One region of the Micromonospora sp. NPDC048947 genome, then DNA from elsewhere that is predicted to be linked to it. Evidence: riboswitches for the same ligand, from Rfam matches in the RefSeq annotation. Region 1 holds a riboswitch; each other region holds the start of a gene.
What was found. A riboswitch is a leader RNA that binds a small molecule or an ion and turns the genes downstream of it on or off. The one in region 1 is predicted to bind cobalamin.
Positions count from the first base shown of each region.

Region 2: linked by a shared signal. The riboswitch ahead of AB0B98_RS25920 (ribonucleoside-diphosphate reductase subunit alpha) and the one ahead of cobN (cobaltochelatase subunit CobN) in region 1 are both predicted to bind cobalamin.
Region 3: linked by a shared signal. The riboswitch ahead of bluB (5,6-dimethylbenzimidazole synthase) and the one ahead of cobN (cobaltochelatase subunit CobN) in region 1 are both predicted to bind cobalamin.

Region 1 covers NZ_JBEZFO010000010.1:188,340-190,603, reverse strand. The annotation lists gene AB0B98_RS16975 (hypothetical protein) at 1-161, shown strand, start outside; cobalamin riboswitch at 593-722, shown strand; gene cobN (cobaltochelatase subunit CobN) at 1,001-2,264, shown strand, end outside.
Region 2 covers NZ_JBEZFO010000020.1:62,898-65,161, reverse strand. The annotation lists gene AB0B98_RS25925 (enolase C-terminal domain-like protein) at 1-271, opposite strand, end outside; cobalamin riboswitch at 704-921, shown strand; gene AB0B98_RS25920 (ribonucleoside-diphosphate reductase subunit alpha) at 1,114-2,264, shown strand, end outside.
Region 3 covers NZ_JBEZFO010000004.1:233,496-235,759, reverse strand. The annotation lists gene metH (methionine synthase) at 1-858, opposite strand, end outside; S-adenosyl-L-homocysteine riboswitch at 885-960, opposite strand; cobalamin riboswitch at 1,123-1,323, shown strand; gene bluB (5,6-dimethylbenzimidazole synthase) at 1,353-1,982, shown strand.

The DNA.
Region 1 (2,264 bases):
CCCACGACGGCGAGTGGATCCGCCGTCGTACCGGAACGCCCCGCGCGGCCGGGACGATCGCCCGCAAGCACGCGGTGCCGCTGTACGAGGCGGCGCGCACCGGCTACCCGGAACGGATGCGGACCTGGAGCCGGGCCCACCCGGAACGCCACGCCCGCTGAGGCCAGGTCAGCGCGGCTGGGCCGGCGCGGGTGCGCGCGAAGTGGTGGCGCGGGCCTGCACCCGCCGGAAGTCGCGTGAGGTGACAGGGCCTGATGCCCTCCCCGGGATTGATCGCGGACACTGGTGGTGCGTTCGCCGATCCCAGGTGATGGTGTCGACCGACGCCACGCTGCCGGATGATCGGCGCAGGCCAGAGTTCGTTCGGATGTCCTTTGCTCTGCTTACCTATGCGCACCAGGAACGGAGCGTCACTGGTGCCTATGGGTAAGCAGAGCAAAGGACATCGGGCATTGAGCGGGGGCATTGCGGCGTACCGATTCGCGCTCGCACCAATCGCTGAAGCCCGATGGGTTCCGTCCGTCTGGTAGGGCGGGACCGGCGTTGACCGGCGGCGCGACGGTGTGGCAGCATTCGCGGCCTGACGGCAGTGAAGGAAGTCGGTGCGATTCCGACGCGGTCCCGCCACTGTCACCGGGGAGCGATCCCCCCTCGTGAGTCACGGCCGTGTGTCTGCGGTTGGAAGGCCGGGGGAGAGCGTCGATCCGGAAGCCAGGATACTTCGGCCGTCGGGACGTACCCCAGGGCGTGGACACCCGAGGAGGACCCGATGACGCACAGCGTCTTATTCATCGACGATCATCGTCGTATTGCGCTCCAGGCAGCGCGCTCCAGGGACATCGGCCACCGGCACCGCTGAGCTGATCGCCCGGCGCTGACCGGCCCCGACGCACGCGTCGGTGCGCCGTTCGCCCGGGCCGTCGTACCGGCTGACGCCGAACCCACCCGCATCGCCCGGTCGCCCCCTGAGGGCCCAGGGCGTCACTTTCCGGAGCCTGCCGTGCGTATCCTGCTGCTGTCCACCGCCGACACCGACCTGCTGGCCGCCCGCGCCAGCGGTGCCGACTACCGGCTGGCCAACCCCGCCAGAGTCGCCGCCGACGAGGTGCCCGCCCTGCTCGACGGGGTCGCCCTCGTCGTCGTACGGCTGCTCGGCGGTCGGCAGGCGTGGCCGGACGGACTCGCCGCGGTGCTCGCCACCGGCGTGCCGACGGTCGTGCTCGGCGGTGAGGCGCTGCCCGACGCGGAGCTGATGGCCATCTCCACAGTGCCGTCCGGGGTCGTCACCCAGTCGCTGGCGTACCTGGTGGAGGGCGGTCCGGACAACCTCGGGCAGTTGGCCCGGTTCCTCTCCGACACGGTGCTGCTCACCGGCGAGGGGTTCGCCGCACCAGCGCCCACCCCGGCGTACGGCGTGCACGGCGACCACCCCACCGACCCGGACCGGCCCACAGTGGGGATCGTCTTCTACCGGGCGCACGCTCTGGCCGGCAACACTGGTTTCGTCGACGTGCTCGCCGACGCGGTCCACCAGGCCGGCGGCAACCCGCTGCCGATCTTCTGCGGCTCGCTGCGCGGGCTGACCGCGGGCGCCGGCCCACTCGGGCTCTTCGCCCGCTGTGACGCGCTGCTGGTCACGGTGCTCGCGGCCGGCGGTGCGGTCGCCGCGGACGCCTCCGGTGGCGGCGACGAGGACGCCTGGGACGTCGGCGCCCTGGCGGCCCTGGACGTGCCGGTCATCCAGGCGCTCTGCCTCACCAGCACCCGCGCGCAGTGGGCCGACAGCGACGCCGGCCTGTCCCCGCTGGACGCCGCCATGCAGGTCGCCATCCCCGAGTTCGACGGTCGGATCATCACAGTGCCGTTCTCGTTCAAGCAGATCGACGCCGACGGGCTCTCGGTATACGCCGCCGACCCCGAGCGGGCCGCCCGGGTCGCCGGGATCGCGGTGCGCCACGCCCGGCTGCGGTACGTGCCGCACGCCGACAAGCGGGTCGCCGTGGTGCTCAGCTCGTACCCCACCAAGCACTCCCGGGTCGGCAACGCTGTCGGGCTGGACACCCCGGCCTCGGCGGTCCGGCTGTTCGCCGCGCTGGCCGAGGCCGGCTACGACCTGGGTGACGCGCCGCCGCCCGACGACGGCGACGCGCTGATCCACGCCCTGATCGCCGCCGGTGGTCACGACGTGGAGTGGCTCACCCCGGAGCAGTTGGCCGCCGCCGAGGCCCGGATACCGGGGACGACGTACCGGCGTTGGTTCGACG
Region 2 (2,264 bases), on a different contig from region 1:
CCATGTCCGCTGCCATCGTCGCCACGTCCAGGCCCACCAGAAGCTGTGCCTGGTGGACTGCCGCCGCCGCGACGATGTCGTTGCCTCGACCGATGGTGAAGGTCAGGCCGTGCCCCGCGAGTGGCGCGCCCACGCCGTCGACGCCGTCGGTGTGCAGGACGACGTAGGCCGCCGAGTAGTCGCCGTCCTTGTTCATGGCGTCTGACCCGTCAGCGGTCAGGGAGGTGGGGAAGCGGACGTCTTCGACGGTGACGGCAGTGATCTGCGGCATGCGTTCCTCGCCCGGCTAGGCTAAAGATCAGATGATCACAGGGAGTATACGGAGCGCCGCTCCAGCCCGTCAACGATGTCGATCACCGTGGGCCCACAGACGTATGATGTTTGCCTCGCTGGGTCGATCCGCCTCACCGTCCATCGTGCCCGTTGACGGGCGAAGGTGGCAGGGTGGCGAGCCCGTGGAGATCGGGTGTTCAACCCCACCTCAAGGCATAGACAGTGACATATGGGTGCGGTCTGCGGCACCGTGGCCTCGATACGCCACATCCCTGTCGACTGTCGACACCAGCGCGCAGGGCCCCGTCTCCGGTGCCTGGCGTCGGTCGACGGGGTGTTGTCGGCCGGGGTGGTGACGGTGGTCACCGAGTCGGCCGCCGACACGCCCGAGACCGACATGTGGGGTGTGACAACGGCTGCGTCCCTATATATGGTGTCGAGCGCAGCTGGTTCGGCCGCTCATCCGGGGCGGTCGAGGCAACAGGGAACCCGGTGGAAATCCGGGACTGTCCCGCAGCGGTGAGTGGGAACGACCGCCGTCATCAGCACTGGGCCATCAATCGGCCTGGGAAGCGACGGCCAGTAGGAGACCGGCGAGCCCGGTCGTGCCCGCGAGTCCGAAGACCTGCCAGCGCGCCGCGTACCCGCATCCGGGTGGCGCGGCGGTCCGAGGCCGCGTGGGACGGCTGACGCCACCTGACCCACGCCGGGCTGGCGTGGCGTCCGTCGGTGTCTGTCTCCTCGCGTCCGGGCCACCAGGTCTCGAACTCCGAGGAGCGAGTGGTGACAGTCACCGAGGTAGTCCCGGCCAGCGGCGACGCGACAGCGCGACGGACGCCGATGCAGGTCCGCAAGCGCGACGGCGGCACCGAACCCGTGGACGTGAACAAGATCGTCCGAGCGATCGAGCGGTGGGCCGACGACCTGACCGACGTCGACCCGATGCGGGTGGCCACCCGCACCATAAGCGGGCTCTACGACGGCGCGACCACCGCCGAACTTGACCGGCTGTCCATCCAGACCGCCGCCGAGATGATCGGTGAGGAGCCGCAGTACTCGCGCCTCGCCGCGCGATTGCTGGCCGGCTACGTCGACAAGGAGGTGCGTCGACAGGGCATCACCTCGTTCAGCGCGGCGATCCGGGTCGGCCACGCCGAGGGTCTGATCGGTGACGACACCGCCGCGTTCGTCGCCGCACACGCCGCGACGCTCGACCACGCCATCGACCCGGACGGCGACCGCCGGTTCGAGTACTTCGGCCTGCGCACCGTGTACGACCGCTACCTGCTGCGCCACCCCATCAGCCGACTGGTGCTGGAGACCCCGCAGTACTGGCTGCTGCGGGTGGCCTGCGGCCTGTCCCGGACGGCGGACGAGGCTGTCGACTTCTACCGGCTGATGTCCAGCCTGGCCTACCTGCCCAGCTCACCGACCCTGTTCAACTCCGGCACCCGGCACACCCAGATGTCCTCCTGCTACCTGGTCGACTCCCCGCTCGACGAGCTGGACTCGATCTACCAGCGGTACGCCCAGGTCGCCAACCTGTCCAAGTTCGCCGGTGGCATCGGCATCGCGTACTCCCGGGTCCGCTCCCGGGGAGCGCTGATCCGGGGCACGAACGGGCAGTCCAACGGCATCGTGCCGTGGCTGCGCACGCTCGACGCGAGCGTCGCCGCTGTGAACCAGGGTGGCCGACGCAAGGGCGCGGCCTGCGTCTATCTGGAGCCGTGGCACCCGGACATCGAGGAGTTCCTGCAACTGCGGGACAACACCGGCGAGGACGCCCGACGCACCCACAACCTCAACCTGGCCAACTGGATCCCGGACGAGTTCATGCGGCGGGTCGAGGCCGACGAGCCGTGGTCGCTGTTCGACCCGCACGAGGTGCCCGAGCTGCCCGACCTGTGGGGCGAGCGGTTCGACGCCGCGTACCGCCAGGCCGAGGCGCAGGGTCTCTACGTGCGGCAGGTCCCGGCACGGGAGCTGTACGG
Region 3 (2,264 bases), on a different contig from region 1:
CAGGCCGGCGGTCTCCTCCGGCGTCTGGTCGTAGCCGCCGAAAGCGTTCGGCAGACCGGCGTTGGGGTGACACGCCACGTAGGTGCCAGCGATCTTGGAAAGCTCCTCGACGTGCGGGCGCATCTCGGCCGCGCCCAGCGAGCAGTTCACGCCGACGACCAGCGGATCGGCCCGCTCTATCGAGCGCCAGAAAGCCTCCACGGTCTGCCCCGACAGGGTCCGGCCGCTCAGGTCGACGATGGTAACGGAGATCCACAGCGGCAGCTGCGGCGCGACCTCACGGGCTGCGGCGATTGCGGCCTTCGCGTTCAACGTGTCGAAGATCGTCTCGATCAGAAGCAGGTCGACACCACCCTCGGCCAGGGCCGAGATCTGCTCCGCGTACGCCGCGCGCACTGCGTCGAAGTCGACGGCACGATACGCCGGGTCCTCGACCCGCGGCGACAGCGACAGCGTCACGTTCAGCGGCCCGACCGAGCCAGCCACGAACCGGCCACCGAACTCGTCCGCCGCCTGCCGGGCCAGCCGCGCGCCCTGGACGTTCATCTCACGAACCAGTGACTGGAGCCCGTAGTCGGCCTGGCCGATGCTCGTCGCAGTGAACGTATTGGTGGTGGTGATGTCGGCGCCGGCGGCCAGATACTGCCGGTGTACGTCCAGGATGACGTCCGGCCGGGTGAGGTTGAGCAGGTCGGGATCACCGCTGACGTCCTGCGGATGGTCGACAATCAGGTCGCCCCGATAGTCCGCGGCGGTGAGCTGCGCGCCCTGCAACATCGTTCCCCAGGCGCCGTCCAGCACCAGAACACGCTGGGACATCAGCTGCCGCAGCGACGATGCGGTGTCTTTCTGGCTCAATAACGCGCTCAAGCGGTCGCCTCCGAAGCTCGGAGGCGCCCTTGTCGAAGAGATGAGGGCCGAGCGTGGCGGGCTCCGCCCGTCGCAGCGCCTCTCGACCCGACAGGAAGATGCTACCCGACCCGTCCGCCTGGAGGTCCCCGTACGGCGTCGGCGTCTGGCCGCCGCGGTCACGCGGCAAGCCCGATCGTGACGAGCCCGCGCCCATCACTGGCGATGCAGCGCCGGGGCCTCCCATGTTCGTCGGGACCGTTATCGTGTGCGGTGGCACAAACGTTGCGAGGTGCCCTGCGCGAGTGGGGAGAATCGGGAAGCCGGTGTGAGTCCGGCACGGGCCCGCCGCGGTGACCGGGGAGCTGCCACCCACGCGTACCAGACGCAGCCACTGACCCTGCGGGGTTGGGAAGGCGGGTGACCAGCATAGATCCGGGAGTCCGAAGACCGGCCTCGCGTCATCGCCCCCGTCAGGGGCACGAGCGCAGCGGGAGCCTGCCTTGGACACCGGCCTCTACGAGACCATCCACCGCCGCCGGGACGTACGTGCCCAGTTCACCGGGGCGCCGATCCCCGACGAGACGTTGAACCGGGTCCTCACGGCGGCGCACGCCGCGCCGAGCGTCGGCCTCTCCCAGCCCTGGGACTTCATCCTGGTCCGCGATCCCGAGCTGCGGCAGGAGTTCCACCGGCACGTGCAGCGGGAACGGGACACCTTCGCGGCCACTCTCGAGGGTGCTGCGGCGGAACGCTTCAACCGGATCAAGATCGATGGCGTACGGGAGTCGACGATGTCAGTCGTCGTCACGTACGACCCCGAGCGGGGCGGGCCGGCCGTGCTCGGCCGTCACGCGATCGCCGACGCCGGCCTCTACTCGGTCTGTCTGGCGATCCAGAACCTGTGGCTGGCCGCAACCGCCGAGCAACTCGGGGTCGGCTGGGTCTCGTTCTACCGGGAGCCGTTCCTACGCGACCTGCTCGGCATCCCGGCCACCGTCCGCCCGGTGGCATGGCTCTGCCTCGGCCCGGTCACCCATTTGGAGCAGACGCCGGACCTGGAGCGGCACGGCTGGCGCCAGCGAAGCCCGGTGTCATCGGTGATCCACCACGATCGTTGGACGACGGAGTGACCAAGTGGTTGTGGCGGCGCTCCCGCGCCAGGCAACCGGCGTGCATGTTCGAGGCGGACCCCCGCCACCAGTCAACCCGTGAGCCATAACCAGGGGCACGGCACCATCTCGCCACGCGGCACCGGCAGCGGTCGATCGGGGAGCACGCCCCCGATCGCCGCGCCTTGTCAGCGGCGGCAGAAGAGTGCAATTGATCGCGCATATCCGGAAGGTGGTGACATCCGTCGGGGCCCTGGTCGGGCTGTGGCACGGTGGTTTGCTGAGCGACAACAGCGCGCTTCG